Linked DNA regions of Cupriavidus necator. The protein of the gene in region 1 binds, or shares a complex with, the protein of each later gene. Links are inferred from orthologs where the notes say so. Each region holds a gene or a part of one and is shown on either strand. Other genes may lie near its edges. The genes, in order: pmbA and tldD.

Evidence for each region.
Region 2: the proteins of pmbA (region 1) and tldD are in contact, whole or in part, in a solved structure (PDB 5NJ9), measured with the Escherichia coli proteins. The link is inferred for Cupriavidus necator from one-to-one orthologs.

Annotation. Positions count from the first base shown.
Region 1 is NZ_CP066018.1:2,641,298-2,648,556, reverse strand. Bases 2,739-5,715 are described here. They hold pmbA (metalloprotease PmbA), read right to left. Parts: upstream 4,923-5,715; coding sequence 3,555-4,922; downstream 2,739-3,554. Other genes in these bases: mog (molybdopterin adenylyltransferase), read left to right, coding at 5,589-5,715; yjgA (ribosome biogenesis factor YjgA), read left to right, coding at 4,972-5,592; I6H87_RS12340 (dihydrofolate reductase), read left to right, coding at 2,989-3,489; I6H87_RS12345 (thymidylate synthase), read left to right, coding at 2,739-2,992. Also shown: egtD (L-histidine N(alpha)-methyltransferase), read right to left, coding at 1-831; I6H87_RS12350 (TerC family protein), read left to right, coding at 1,353-2,054; more of I6H87_RS12345, read left to right, coding at 2,198-2,738; more of mog, read left to right, coding at 5,716-6,227; I6H87_RS12320 (AEC family transporter), read right to left, coding at 6,276-7,157; orn (oligoribonuclease), read right to left, coding at 7,253-7,259.
Region 2 is NZ_CP066018.1:289,742-296,877, reverse strand. What follows is about bases 1,835-4,688. They hold tldD (metalloprotease TldD), read right to left. Parts: upstream 4,065-4,688; coding sequence 2,604-4,064; downstream 1,835-2,603. Other genes in these bases: I6H87_RS01385 (carbon-nitrogen hydrolase family protein), read right to left, coding at 4,164-4,688; I6H87_RS01395 (class I SAM-dependent methyltransferase), read left to right, coding at 1,835-2,539. In the rest of the region: 3-deoxy-7-phosphoheptulonate synthase AroG, read right to left, coding at 1-982; more of I6H87_RS01395, read left to right, coding at 1,484-1,834; more of I6H87_RS01385, read right to left, coding at 4,689-4,994; I6H87_RS01380 (YhdP family protein), read right to left, coding at 5,012-7,136. UniProt on the Escherichia coli protein: Metalloprotease involved in CcdA degradation. Suppresses the inhibitory activity of the carbon storage regulator (CsrA).

The DNA.
Region 1 (7,259 bases):
ATCCGTGCCGACGATGCGGTTCACGTTGCGCAGCACGTTGCGGTTGAACGCGGCGGTGACGCCCAGCGCATCGTCATAGGCAGACACCAGCGTGGCTTCGTCCTTGTGCAGGTCGACCCCGATCAGCACGCCGTCGCCGCGCCCGGCCGCGCCGCGCATGCGCTGCAGCAACGCCAGGGCCTCGACCGGGGCGAAATTGCCGATGCTCGAGCCCGGATAGAAGAACAGCCGCCTGCCGCGCCTGACGTTGGCGGGCAGATCGAACGGCGCACACAGGTCGGCGCCCAGGCCCAGCATCGGGATGTCGGGATGCTGCTGCTGCAGCGACGACAGCGTCGCGCGCAGGAACTCTATGGAGATATCCAGCGCCACGTACTGCGCCGGGCGCAGGGTGCCAAAGAGCCTGGCAGCCTTTTCGCAATTGCCCGCACCCAGGTCCACCAGCACGCAGCCGCTGCCGGCACGCGCGGCGATGGCGGGCGCCGCGCTGGCAAAGATCGCGGCCTCGGTGCGGGTCGGGTAGTACTCTGGCAGGTCGGTGATGGCTTCGAACAGGCGCGAGCCCAGCACGTCGTAGAAGAACTTGGGGCTGATGGCGGCCTGCCCGGCACGCAGCCCGGCCAGCACCTGCTCGCGCAGCGCGCCGCTGTCCTCGCGGTACTGCTGCACGAACTCCGGCTGGGGCGGCTGCCGGTGCGCGCGGCCATTGGCCAGCGCGACCAGGGCGGGCGGTGCGGCCGCATGGCCGTTGTGGTGGTTCAGGGGTGGGAGAGGTGTCTGCGGGGCTTTTTTCTGGAAGGGGGTATTCGGCGGATTCGGGACAGCCGGCATGTCGTTTCCTTGTGTGGTCGCGAATGGTCACTGCTTCACTGCGTATTCCCCAAGGCCGCGCTGTGCATGTCGTGCGCGCCGGTCTCCGCAACGCCTCCCTGTGCCGTCCGGGACGCATCGGGCGAAGCCGAACCTAAAGGATAGGCCCATCCGGCGGATCGCGCACCGCCGATCGCCGGATGCGCCGCACGCAGCACATCAAGAACTTTGAGTCAGTATCTTTCCTAATGGGGCATATCCCTTGCAGTTCGTTTATAATCCCGCCCAGCGCGGCCCCGAAACGGGTCGTGTCCCTCAAAGGGGAGTAGCTCCGGGGCCCATGCCCTTAGCACAATCGTCATTCCGGGACCCTTGTCCCCGGTTGTGCTGACTACCGGCGTGCATACCGCGCCAGTGGTCGAGCAAGACCTTTGCAACCTGGACTTCATGGTTTGCAAAGGCGCCCCCACGCTCCCGTGCTACGTGAAACCAGGCGAACCCGATACGCGCACTTGCGCTGATTTGTACCCTGAGGAGAGTTCATGGAGTGGTTTACCGATCTGTTCACGATGCAGTTCCTGACGGCACTGCTGTCCATCGTCGTCATTGACCTGGTGCTGGCTGGAGACAATGCCATCGTGATCGCCCTGGCGGCGCGCAACCTGCCCGCCCACCTGCAGAAGAAGGCCATCATCTGGGGTACCGTCGGCGCCGTGGTGGTGCGCTCGGCCATGACGATCGGGGTGGTCTGGCTGCTGAAGATTCCGGGGCTGATGCTGATCGGCGGCCTGGCGCTGGTGTGGATTGCCTACAAGCTGCTGTCCGACGAAGGCGACGGCGAGGGGCACGGCTCGGGCGCCTCGACCCTGTGGGGCGCAATGAAGACCATCATCATCGCCGACGCGGTGATGGGCGTGGACAACGTGCTGGCCGTGGCCGGCGCCGCGCACGGCAGCTTCCTGCTGGTGGTGCTGGGCCTGCTGATCAGCATCCCGATCGTGGTGTGGGGCTCGAGCCTGGTGCTCAAGCTGATGAGCCGCTTCCCGATCATCATCTACCTGGGCGCAGGCGTGCTGGCGTTCACGGCAGTCAAGATGATCGTGCACGAGCCGATGATCAAGGCGTTCTTCGAAGCCAACCCGGTGGTCAACTGGGGCCTGTACGTGCTGATCGTCGGCGGCGTGCTGGGCGCCGGCTACCTGGTGCAGAAGCGCCGCGTGCAGCAACCGGCCGGCAGCCACTAAGGCGGCAAGCCGTGCCAGGCATGGCCGGGGCACCCGCCCCGGCCATGCCGCTGAAGGGCCATCCTGAGGGATGGCCCTTTTGCTTTAAAATGCCAGCTTTGCGGGACCAGTACCCGCGTCACTCCCGATCCCGCCCCGCGCCGATGAAACAGTACCTCGACTTCATGCGCCATGTGTACGAGCATGGCACCGACAAGGCCGACCGCACCGGCACCGGCACGCGCTCGGTGTTCGGCTACCAGATGCGCTTCGACCTGCGCGCAGGCTTCCCGGTGGTGACCACCAAGAAGCTGCACCTGAAGTCGATCATCTATGAACTGCTGTGGTTCCTGCAGGGCTCGACCAACGTGCGCTGGCTGCAGGAGCACGGCGTCACCATCTGGGACGAGTGGGCCGACGAGAACGGCGAACTGGGCCCGGTCTACGGCTCGCAATGGCGCTCGTGGCCGACGCCGGACGGCCGACATATCGACCAGATCACCGACCTGGTGGCGCAGATCCGCGCCAATCCGGATTCGCGCCGCCTGATCGTGTCGGCCTGGAACGTGGCCGACATCCCGCGCATGAAGCTGCCGCCCTGCCACGCGTTCTTCCAGTTCTACGTGGCCGATGGCCGGCTGTCGTGCCAGCTCTACCAGCGCAGCGCCGATATTTTCCTGGGCGTGCCGTTCAATATCGCCAGCTATGCGCTGCTGACCCACATGATGGCGCAGCAGACCGGGCTGGAAGTGGGCGACTTCGTCTGGACCGGCGGCGACTGCCACCTGTACAACAACCATTTCGAGCAGGTGCAGACCCAGCTGGCGCGCGAGCCGCTGGCGCTGCCGCAGCTGAAGATCCTGCGCAAGCCCGACAGCATCTTCGACTACCGCTACGAAGACTTTGAACTGGCCGGCTACCAGTCGCACGCCGCCATCAAGGCACCGGTGGCCGTATGACGCTGCTGACACTGGTCGTCGCCCGCGCCCGCAACAACACCATCGGCCGCGACAACACGCTGCCGTGGCGCCTGCCGGAAGACCTGGCGCACTTCAAGCGTACCACCATGGGCGCGCCCGTGATCATGGGCCGCAAGACCTGGGACTCGATCGGCCGCCCGCTGCCGGGGCGCCGCAATATCGTGGTCAGCCGCAACCCGGACCTGCGCATCGAGGGCGCCGAGGTGGCGGCCTCGCTGGAAGATGCCCAGCGCCTGTGCGTGGGCGCGGAGCAGATCTTCCTGATCGGCGGCGCGCAGCTCTACGCCGAGGCCATGCCATGCGCGGACCGGCTGGTGGTGACCGAGATCGATGCGGATGTGGAAGGCGATGCCTTCTTCCCGGCAATCGACCGCACCCAATGGGTGGAGACCGCGCGCGAGACGCATCATTCGGAGGCCAATGGCTTCGACTATGCGTTCGTCACGTACGAGCGGCCGCCGTCGGACGAGTCGTAAGCCGTTGCGCGGGCAATAAAAAAGCAGGCCGTCAGGCCTGCTTTTTTTTGGGTGGCGCGCGCCGCTCAGGTGCCGGCAATCGTCATCTGCTCGAGCAGGATCGAGCCGGTTTCCTTGGTGCCGCGCACCAGCGAGTCCGCGCCGATGGCGACGATCTGCTGGAACATCTCGGCCATATTGCCGGCGATGGTGATTTCCTCCACCGGGTACTGGATCACGCCGTTCTCGACCCAGTAGCCCGAGGCGCCGCGCGAATAGTCGCCGGTCACGTAGTTGACGCCCTGCCCCATCAGCTCGGTCACCAGCAGGCCGGTGCCGAGCTTGCGCAGCATCGCCGGGAAGTCGTCGCCGGGCTCGGTCAGCGAGCTGGTCAGTGTCAGGTTGTGCGAGCCGCCGGCGTTGCCGGTGGTCTGCATGCCGAGCTTGCGCGCGGAATAGGTCGACAGGAAATAGCCCTGCACCACGCCGTCGCGGACCACGTCGCGGGCACGGGTGCGCACGCCTTCCTCGTCGAACGGGGCGCTGCCCATGGCGCCGGGGGTGTGCGGCTGCTCATGGATCTGGATATGCGGCGCAAACACGGCCTGGCCCAGCGAATCGCACAGGAACGTGGATTTGCGGTACAGCGCGCCGCCCGACACCGCCTGCACGAAGGCGCCCAGCAGCCCCGCGGCAAGCGGCGCCTCGAACAGCACCGGGCAGCGGCGCGTGGACAGCTGGCGCGCCTGCAGCCGCGCCAGCGCGCGCTCGGCGGCGTAGCGGCCGATGTCCTCGGGCGCGGCCAGCGCCAGCGGCGAGCGCTTGGACGAGTACCAGTCATCGCGCTGCATGCCGCTGCCGCTGCCGGCGATCGGCGCGCACGAGATGAAATGGCGCGAATACGGGTAGCCGCCCGAGAAGCCGCGCGTGGTCGCCAGCACGAACTGCGAATGCTGCGCCGACACGCTGGCGCCGTCGCTGTTGCGGATGCGCGGCGACACCGCGAAGGCGGCGGCCTCGGCGCGGGTGGCAATGTCGATGGCGCGCTCGGCGTCCAGCGCCCACGGGTGGAACAGTTCCAGGTCCTGCGGCGCGCGTTCCAGCAGTTCTTCCTCGGCCAGGCCGGCGCAATCGTCCTCGGCCGTGAAGCGGGCGATGTTGTAGGCGGCCTCGGCAGTGGCGCGCAGCGCGGCCGGCGAGAAGTCCGAGGTGCTGGCATTGCCGCGGCGCTTGCCGATCATGACCGTGACCCCGACCACCTTGTCGCGGTTCTGCTCGATGGTTTCCACCTGCCCCTTGCGTACCGATACCGACAGGCCGCTGCCTTCGGAGATCTCGGTGGCGGCGTCGGTCGCCCCAAGTTCGCGTGCAACGCGCAGCACATCGGCGGCCATCTCGCTGAGCTGGGCCTGGGTGTAGGTGAAGTGCGCGGTCTGTTCTGCGATCTGGTCCATGCTGGGCGGGTGTCATCAAAAGTCCAAGCGGCAATCATAGCAAGATAAAATGCCGGGCATGACGCGAAATTCCCGTAATCCGAATGGCTCGCGCTTTCCCGGAGGCTTTGCGCCCGAACCGGAAGACGACGAACCGAAAAGCAAGTCGCAGCGCAAGCGCGAAATGACCGCCCTGCAGGACCTTGGCGCCGAGCTCGAAGCCCTGGCCAAGGACCGCCTGGCGCGCGTGCCCATGCCCGAAGCGCTCGCCGACGCCATCCACCAGGCCCGCCGCATCAACAGCCACGAGGGCAAGCGCCGCCAGATGCAGTTCGTGGGCAAGATCATGCGCGGCCTCGACGACGAAGAGGTCGAGGTGATCCGGCAAGCGCTGGAGGGCTTCAAGGGCACCAGCAAGGCCGAAACCGCCCGCATGCACCTGATCGAGCGCTGGCGCGAGCTGCTGCTGGCCGACGACGCGGCGCTGACGCGCTTCCTCGCCGAGCACCCCGGCATCGACGTGCAGGCGCTGCGCAACACCATCCGCAACGCGCGCAAGGAAAAGGAGCAAGGCAAGCCGCCGCGCTATTTCCGCGAGCTGTTCCAGGCGATCAAGACGGCGCTGGATGCGAAGGACGGCAAGGCCGGCGCCGCCGCGGACCAACCCCCTACCCCGGAGCCCGAGGCATGACCCAGACCACGCAGCCGGTAGTCCGCAACCATCCCGATGAACTCGTTGTCGGCTTCGTTTCGATCTCGGACCGCGCCTCGGCCGGCACCTACCAGGACGAAGGCATCCCGGCGCTGCGCGAGTGGTTCGGGCGCACGCTGACCACGCCCTGGCAGGCGGTGGAGCGGCTGATCCCGGACGAGCAGGCGCAGATCTCGCGCACCCTGATCGACCTGGTCGACGTGGCCGGCTGCGACCTGGTGCTGACCACCGGCGGCACCGGCCCGGCGCGCCGCGACGTGACGCCAGAGGCCACGCTGGCCGTGGGCACCAAGGAAATGCCCGGCTTCGGCGAGCAGATGCGCCAGGTCAGCCTGCATTTCGTGCCGACCGCGATCCTGTCGCGCCAGGTGGCGGTGATCCGCGAGACCGCCAGCCGCGCCGCGCTGATCGTCAACCTGCCCGGCCAGCCGCGCGCCATCCGCGAGACCCTGGAGGGCCTGCGCGATGCCGATGGCAAGGCCGTGGCGCAAGGGATCTTTGCTGCGGTGCCGTATTGCATCGACCTGATCGGCGGCCCCTACATGGAAACCGATGAGGCCGTGGTCAAGGCCTGGCGCCCGAAGAACGCCGTGCGGGCCAAGCCCGCGGCGTAATCGCCAATCCCCGCAGGCGCGCGCCTGCGGGCTCCCCTTCCCCGCGCCTCAGCGCAAGCCCAGGTACAACCCCACCGGCACGAACACCACCGCGGCGATGTTGCCCAGCAGCACGATCGACGCCACCTGGTCCGGCTCCTGCCGGAAATGGTCCGCCACCAGGAAGTTCAGCACCGCCGGCGGCAGCGCGGCAAACACAAAGAGCAGGCCGCGCTGCAATTCGGTCAGCGGCACCCACTGCGCCAGCAGCAGCGCCACCGCGATTCCCGTCAGCGGGCAGGCCGCGGCGCCGACCAGGCCCATGCCCCAGTTGCGCAGGCTCACGTCCTTCATGCGCACGCCCAGCGCAAACAGCATCAGCGGCACGGTGGCGTCGCCCAGCAGCTTGACCGACTGGTATACCGGGTCCGGCAGCGTGAACCATGGCCGCGCCAGCGCCAGCGCCACGCCCGCCACGGTGGCCAGCACCATGGGGTTGCGCGCGATCTGCGCCATCGACGCATGGCGGTTGACGATCTTCATGCCGATGGTGAAGTGCATCAGGTTCGATGCCGCGAACAGCGCCACCGCCGGCGCCAGCCCCGCCGGACCGAAGGCAAATACCGACAGCGGCAGCCCCATGTTGCCGCAGTTGTTGAACATCATCGGCGGCACGAAGGTGCGCGGATCGGCCTTCAGCAGCCGCGCCAGCGCCCACGCCAGCACGCCGGAGCCCAGCACCACCGCCACAGCGCAGCCCAGCAGCACCAGCTGGTCGGCCAGCACGAAATCCTTGCTGACGAAGGCCGACACCACCAGCAGCGGTGCGATCACGTCCAGCGTGGCGCGGTTGATGCCGGCCATGTCCGGATGGGCCTTGCGCCCGTACAGCCACCCGACCAGGATGATCAGGATGACCGGCGTGATGATGGAGACGATGCGCTCAAGCATGGGCAGGCGGGCGGGACGCGCCCCGGCGACGGCCGCCCCGTGCGGGCGGCCCGTCGCTTGCAGTGGGTTGTTGTTCCGGGAGCAGCCGGCCCCGCTTATTGC
Region 2 (7,136 bases), 2.4 Mb from region 1 along the record:
TCACGGACTGGCCGTAGGTCAGCTGCTCGACCGGCTGGCCCTGAACGTGGTCCTGGCGGCCCGCCACCAGGTGCGATTCCACCATCACGCCGATGATGCGCTGGTCGCCGCTGGCGATCTGGCGGCCGATCTCCTCGCACACCGGGATCTGATTCTCATGCTTCTTGCTGCTGTTGGCGTGCGAGGCATCGATCATCAGGCGCGAGGCCAGGCCGGCCTTGGCGATGGCGTCGCACGCTTCCTGCACGCTGGCGGCGTCGTAGTTGGGCGCCTTGCCGCCGCGCAGGATCACATGGCAGTCTTCGTTGCCCGAGGTCGACACGATCGCCGAGTGGCCGCCCTTGGTCACCGACAGGAAATGGTGCGGCTGCGACGCGGCCTTGATCGCATCGACCGCGATCTTGACGTTGCCGTCGGTGCCGTTCTTGAAGCCCACCGGGCACGACAGCCCCGAGGCGAGCTCGCGGTGCACCTGCGACTCGGTGGTGCGGGCGCCGATCGCGCCCCAGCTGACCAGGTCGGCGATGTACTGCGGGCTGATCATGTCGAGGTACTCGGTGCCGGTGGGCACGCCCATCTCGCTGATGTTCAGCAGCAGTTCGCGCGCGGTGCGCAGGCCATCGTTGATCTTGAAGCTGCCATCCATGTGCGGATCGTTGATCAGCCCCTTCCAGCCCACCGTGGTGCGCGGCTTCTCGAAGTACACGCGCATCACCACTTCCAGCTCGCCGGCGAAGCGGTCGCGCTGGACCTTGAGCAGCTTGGCGTAGTCCAGCGCGGCGCGGGTATCGTGGATCGAGCACGGGCCGATGATGACGATCAGGCGGTCATCCATGCCGTGCAGGATGCGGTGCATGGCCTGGCGCGCGCCGTAGATCACGTCCGAAGCCTGTTCGGAGCAGCCGAACTCGCGGATCAGGTGCGCGGGCGGCAGCAGTTCCTTGAGTTCGCGAATGCGCAGGTCGTCGGTGTTCTTCAGCATGATGGCTCCGGGATTCTTGTGAGGTCGTGAGTGGGTGGGGAAACAAACAGGTATAAAAAAAACCGCCAGGGTCGCTGGCGGTCTTTTTTGTATTCGGGGCGCTGCCTACAGCCGTCCCTCCCTATCCGCCAGCGGTGTGAGATCGCTAAAAAAGTAAAAGTAAAACTTAGCGGACATGGCGGAAAAAGGCTTTGGCTTGGGTCAGCTTGAATCGATTATCGTCGTGAGCGCCGAATTTATGCTGCACTGCGTAGCAGAAAGGCAGGAAATTGCGCGCCGGCCGGTCAATTTTCGGCGTGCGTCAGTTGCCTGTCGCGCCGCGAAGCATCTTTATAGCGCCTTTTGCCAGAATTGGCAAGTGTCGACGAGGCCATGCGGTGCGCTGGCGTACGCATCTCCCGGCGCCTTGCCAAGCCTTGTCCCGCCACTGCTTTTCGGCTTTCCCCGACATACCCGGGGCTATATTGGAACCGGGGAGCAGTGAGCACGGGGAGGTGCATCATGAGCGTCGATGAAGCGAGGCTGAATGCCTTCATGGAAAAATTCGTCAACGATATCGGCGCGGTGATGCATGCCGCGACCGTGGTGGTGGGCGATGAACTCGGCCTGTACAAGGCCATGGCGGAAAAAGCAATGACCGCCGAAGTGCTGGCGGCAAAGACCCATACAGACGTGCGCTACCTGCGCGAATGGCTGTCGGCACAGGCGGCCAGCGGCTACGTCGACTATGACCCGGCCACCGGGCAGTTCAGCCTGAACGAAGAGCAGGCCTATGCGCTGGCGCAGGAGGGCAGCCTCGCATTCATCCCGGGCGCGTTCCAGATCGCGGTGGCGCAGTTCCGCGCCATCCCGAAGGTGATCGATATCTTCCGCAACGGCCGCGGGCTGGGCTGGCACGAGCACGATCCCGCGCTGTTCCACGGCACCGAGCGCTTCTTCCGGCCGGGCTACGCGGCGCACCTGGTTTCGGAATGGATTCCCGCGCTGGACGGCATGGAGGCGCGGCTCAAGGCGGGCGCATCGGTGGCGGACGTGGGCTGCGGCCACGGCGCGTCGACCATCATCATGGCGCAGGCGTATCCGGCCTCGCGCTTTGTCGGTTTCGACTACCACGAGCCTTCGGTGCGCCATGCGGCCGAAGCCGCGCGCCGCGCCGGCATGACCGAGCGCGTGCGCTTCGAAGTGGCCACCGCCAAGGACTACGGCGGCAAGGACTATGACCTGGTGACGGTATTCGACTGCCTGCACGACATGGGCGATCCGGTCGGCGCGGCACGCCACGTGCGCGAGACCCTGCGTGCCGATGGCGCCTGGATGATCGTGGAACCGTTTGCCAACGACACGCTGGAGCAGAACCTGAACCCGCTGGGCCGGGTGTTCTATTCCGCGTCCACCTTCATTTGCACGCCAGCGTCGCGCGCGCAGGAAGTCGGCCTGTGCCTGGGCGCGCAGGCGGGCGAGGCGCGCATGCGCGCAGTGGTTGAGCAGGCCGGCTTCAGCAGTTTCCGCCGCGCGGCGCAGACGCCGTTCAACCTGGTGTATGAAGTGCGGCCGTAAGGCCGGGGCGATCCCGTGAAAAACGGGACCCCGCAGGGTCCCGTCTTCGTCATCGCCGGACTGGTCAGGCGGTGCCGCCCACCGTCATGTTCTCGATGCGCAGCGTCGGCTGGCCCACGCCCACCGGCACGCTCTGGCCTTCCTTGCCGCACACGCCGACGCCCGAGTCCAGGCGCATGTCGTTGCCGATCATGGTGACATCCTTCAGCGATTCCGGGCCGTTGCCGACCAGCGTCGCGCCCTTGACCGGGTAGGTGATCTTGCCGTCCTCGATCATGTAGGCCTCGCTCGCCGAGAACACGAACTTGCCGTTGGTGATGTCCACCTGGCCGCCGCCGAAGTTGACCGCATACAGGCCGCGCTTGACGCTGGCGATGATCTCCTGCGGATCCCTGTCGCCGTTGAGCATGTAGGTGTTGGTCATGCGCGGCATCGGCAGCGCGGCATAGCTTTCGCGGCGCGCATTGCCGGTGACCGGCATCTTCATCAGGCGCGCGTTGAGCGTGTCCTGGATATAGCCGCGCAGGATGCCGTCCTCGATCAGCGTGGTGCACTGGGTCGGGTTGCCTTCGTCGTCCAGGTTGAGCGAGCCGCGGCGGTTGGCCAGCGTGCCGTCGTCGACCACGGTCACGCCCTTGGCCGCGACGCGTTCGCCCATGCGGCCGGCAAAGGCCGACGAGCCCTTGCGGTTGAAGTCGCCCTCCAGGCCGTGGCCGACGGCTTCATGCAGCAGCACGCCGGGCCAGCCCGGGCCCAGCACCACGGTCATCGAGCCGGCCGGGGCCGGGCGCGCGTCCAGGTTGACCAGGGCCGAAGAGACGGCCTCGTCAACATATTTCTGCAGCAGCTCGTCGGTGAAGTAGCCATAGGCATAGCGGCCGCCACCGCCGGAAGAGCCGACCTCGCGGCGCCCGCCGTGTTCGGCGATCACCGTGACCGAGACCCGCACCAGCGGACGCACGTCGGCGGCGATCACGCCGTCGCTGCGCGCCACCAGCACCACGTCGTATTCGCCGGCCAGGCCTGCCATCACCTGCACCACGCGCGGATCCTTGGCGCGCGCCATGCGCTCGACGCGCTCAAGCAGCGCCACCTTCTCGGCCGCGCTCATGGAGTCGAGCGGGTCGTTGGGCGCGTACAGGTTGCGCCCGGCGTGCGTGGCCAGCTCGCCGGCCACCTTGACGCGGCCGTTGCCGGCACGGCCGATGGTGCGCGTGGCCGCCGCGGCCTGCGACAGCGCCGCCAGGCTGATGTCGTCCGAATAGGCGAAGGCGGTGCGGTCGCCCGAGACCGCGCGCACGCCCACGCCCTGGTCGATGCTGAAGCTGCCCGACTTGACGATGCCTTCTTCCAGGCTCCAGGCCTCGTTGCGGGTGTACTGGAAGTACAGGTCGGCATAGTCGACCTTGTGCGTGAAGATATCGGCCAGCACGCGCTGGAGCTTGGCCTCGTCCAGGCCGTACGGTGCCAGCAGCAGTTGCTGCGCGGTGGCCAGGTTGCGGATTCCGAGATCGCCGGCGTTCATGAGATGTCCTTTCTTCCTGGGGACGCGCCGGCTTGCGGCCGGCGCGGCAAAAAATTCTCCGGGCGGGAGCCGGTGAAGGCTGCCGCGATTGCGTACATGCTACAGCACCCGGTGTCGCAGTGCCGGCAGGTTCTGCCGGACCTCGGCCAGGCGCGCGGGATCGATCACGCCGCCGACCACGCCTTCGCCCTCAGGCAGCGTTGCCAGCACCTCGCCCCACGGATCGACCAGCATCGAATGGCCCCACGTGCGCCGGCCATTCTCATGCTTGCCGCCCTGTGCCGCGGCCAGCACATAGCATTGGTTTTCAATGGCGCGGGCGCGCAGCAGGATCTCCCAGTGCGCCTGCCCTGTGGTGTAGGTGAAGGCGGCCGGCATCAGAATCAAGCTGGTGCCGTCGCCGGCGGCCAGTCCGCGGTAAAGCTCGGGGAAACGCAGGTCGTAGCACACCGACATCGCCACCCGGCCGCAGGGCGCGTCGAAGCTGACCGGCGTGCGCCCGGCCAGGATGGTGCGCGACTCGTCGTAGCTTTCAGTGCCGCGGGTGAAGCCGAACAGGTGGATCTTGTCATAGCGCGCCACGCGCTCGCCGCGCGGGTTGAAGGCGAGCGAGGTGTTGTACACGCGCGCCGGGTCGTCGCACCACATCGGCAGCGTGCCGCCGACCAGCCAGATGCCGTGGCGGCGTGCCGCATCGGCCAGGAACTGCTGCACCGGGCCGTCGCCGTCATGCTCGCGCACGGCCACCTTGTCGGATTCGGAGCGGCCCATCATGCAGAAGTATTCGGGCAGCAGCACCAGTGCCGCGCCGCCGGCTGCGGCCTCGGCGATCAGCGCGTCGGCGCGCGCCAGGTTGGCATCGAGCGAGGTGCCGGTCACGGTCTGGACGGCGGCAACGCGGAACGGGGCGGAGGCGGCGGTTGCAGTCATAGGCGGCGTTGTTTTCCTCAGCGCGGGAGGGCGGGGTCCGCGCGGTTCTGGAAGGTCGGGGCTTGCGCCTTATTGTCCTCCAGTTTGCCGATCTGCGGGTTGGCCCAGCTGCCGGTGATGCGGTAGTGCTGGGTGAACACCTTGGAGAACTCGTCGGCAAACAGCAGTTGCGCGGCCAGCGTGCCGATTCCCAGCACCGGGTTGATAAAGGCGGCCGCGATCGAGGTGGAGGTGGCGTTGATGCGTGGCACCACATCCACGCGCAGGTCCTGGGTCTCGCGCAGCAGGTTGGCGGTGCCGCTCATGCTGGCGATGATCTGCGGGCTCCTGAGCTCGAAGTCCTGGATCGTGCCGACGCCGTTCTCGATCGTGCCAGTGCCGGCAATGCGGTCGAACACCAGCCCGCGGCCCGACAGGGTGCGGAAGTCCAGCATGGCAAAGCGCAGCAGGCCTTGCAGGCTGAGCACGCCCAGCAGCCGCGCCGCGCCGGGCTCCACGCTCAGGATCTGGCCATTCTCCAGGTCCAGCGACAGCTTGCCCGACAGCGTCGGGTAGTCGATCGACAGCGGCGAGCCGCGCCAGGCCACGCGGCCTTCGAGCTTGCCCTTGCCGTCGCTCAGCGTGTGCGCCAGCCCCAACCGTTCCAGCGTGGCGCCGGCATCGCGCACGTCGATGCTGAAGGACAACAGGGTGCGGCGCTCGGCATTGGCGTCGGCGCGCAGCTGGCGCGGCACGCGCCAGCTGCCGCTGCCGGTCAGGGTGGCGCCGGGTTGCTCGATCTGCAGCTTTTCCAGGGTCCAGACCGGATCGGCGGAGCTGGTGCCGGTATGGGCCTTGACTTCAAGCTTGCCGAAGTCGTGCCCGCGCAGCATGAACTGGTCGACCACCAGGTCGATCGCGGGCAGCTCGTCGATGCTGCTGGCGAGCGCGTCCACCACGTTGCGCTCGTCGCTGGCATCGGGCACGTTCAGGCGCGCCAGGCGCAGTTGCAGCGACCCGGTGGCCGAGGGCCCGGCCGGACGCCACTGCACCGCGCCGGCCACCTGGCGCGAGTCGATCCTGGCGTTCCAGCCGCCGGCTTCGCGGTTGGCGTCGAGCACCACCTCGTCGAGCGTGCGGCCCATGGCGTGCAGCGTGCGCGCGCGCAGCGCAATGCGGCCAGGCAGGAAGGGTGAGGGCGCCGCGGCGGGGCCCGCGCTGCCGGCACCGCCGCCGAAGGCCGCCCGCCATGCATCGATATCGAGCTGGTCGAAGGTGGCCGCGGCGCTGACGCCGGCCGCGGGCGGCGGCGGCGCCTGCTGCATGCCGATGGCGCCGGCGAGCACGTCGATGCCGCCGCCCTGGTCGCGGCGCAGCAGGTAGCGCGCGTTCAGCGCATGGCCCAGCTGCAGCACCAGCTCGCTGGTGCCGGCGCGGTCCGGGGCGCTGGCCGGGCGCAGGTCCGCGCGCAGCGCCAGGTCTTGCGCCGCGGCCTTGGCCAGCGGCGCGGGCAGGCCGATCGCCATGCCATTGAGTTCGGAGCTCAACTGCACCTGCAGCTGGCGCTCGCGCGTGGCGATCACGGCGCTGTAGCTGGTGCTGCCTTCGAGCCGCGCGGCCACCGGCGCCAGCGCCGAGCCCGCGGCGGCCTCGCGCAGCCCGGCGGCCGAGACGCTGCCGCTGGCGGTGACGTGCGTGGCGCCGTCCGGCTGGGTGCCGCCGCCGAGCCGGATCTCGCCACCGAGGAAGCGGGCCCGCATGTTCTCCAGCCCGAAACCGTGTTCATTGAATGTGATGGTGCCGTTGGCATGGCCCAGTTGCGGCAGCTGCGGGCTGAGCACGACATCGTTGCCGGGGAAGCGGAAGCGGCCGTCCACCTTGGCGGCATTGGCGTGTTCCAGCGGCATGTCGAGCTTGAGCCTGAGCTCGCCGTTGCCGTGGGCCTGCGCCGCATCGGCCACGTGCCCGGTCCATTCGCGCACCGGCGAAGCACTGATGTAGCGCAGGAAGCCCTGCACCGGTCCGCTGGCGCCGCCGTCGATCACCAGCTTGCCGTGCGGGCCAAGGTCATCGATGCGGCCCTTGACGTCCTGCAGCGTGACGCCGGGGATGTCGTGGACCGTGGCCCGGCTTGCCAGGAACGTCATGCCGCCGCGGTCGAAC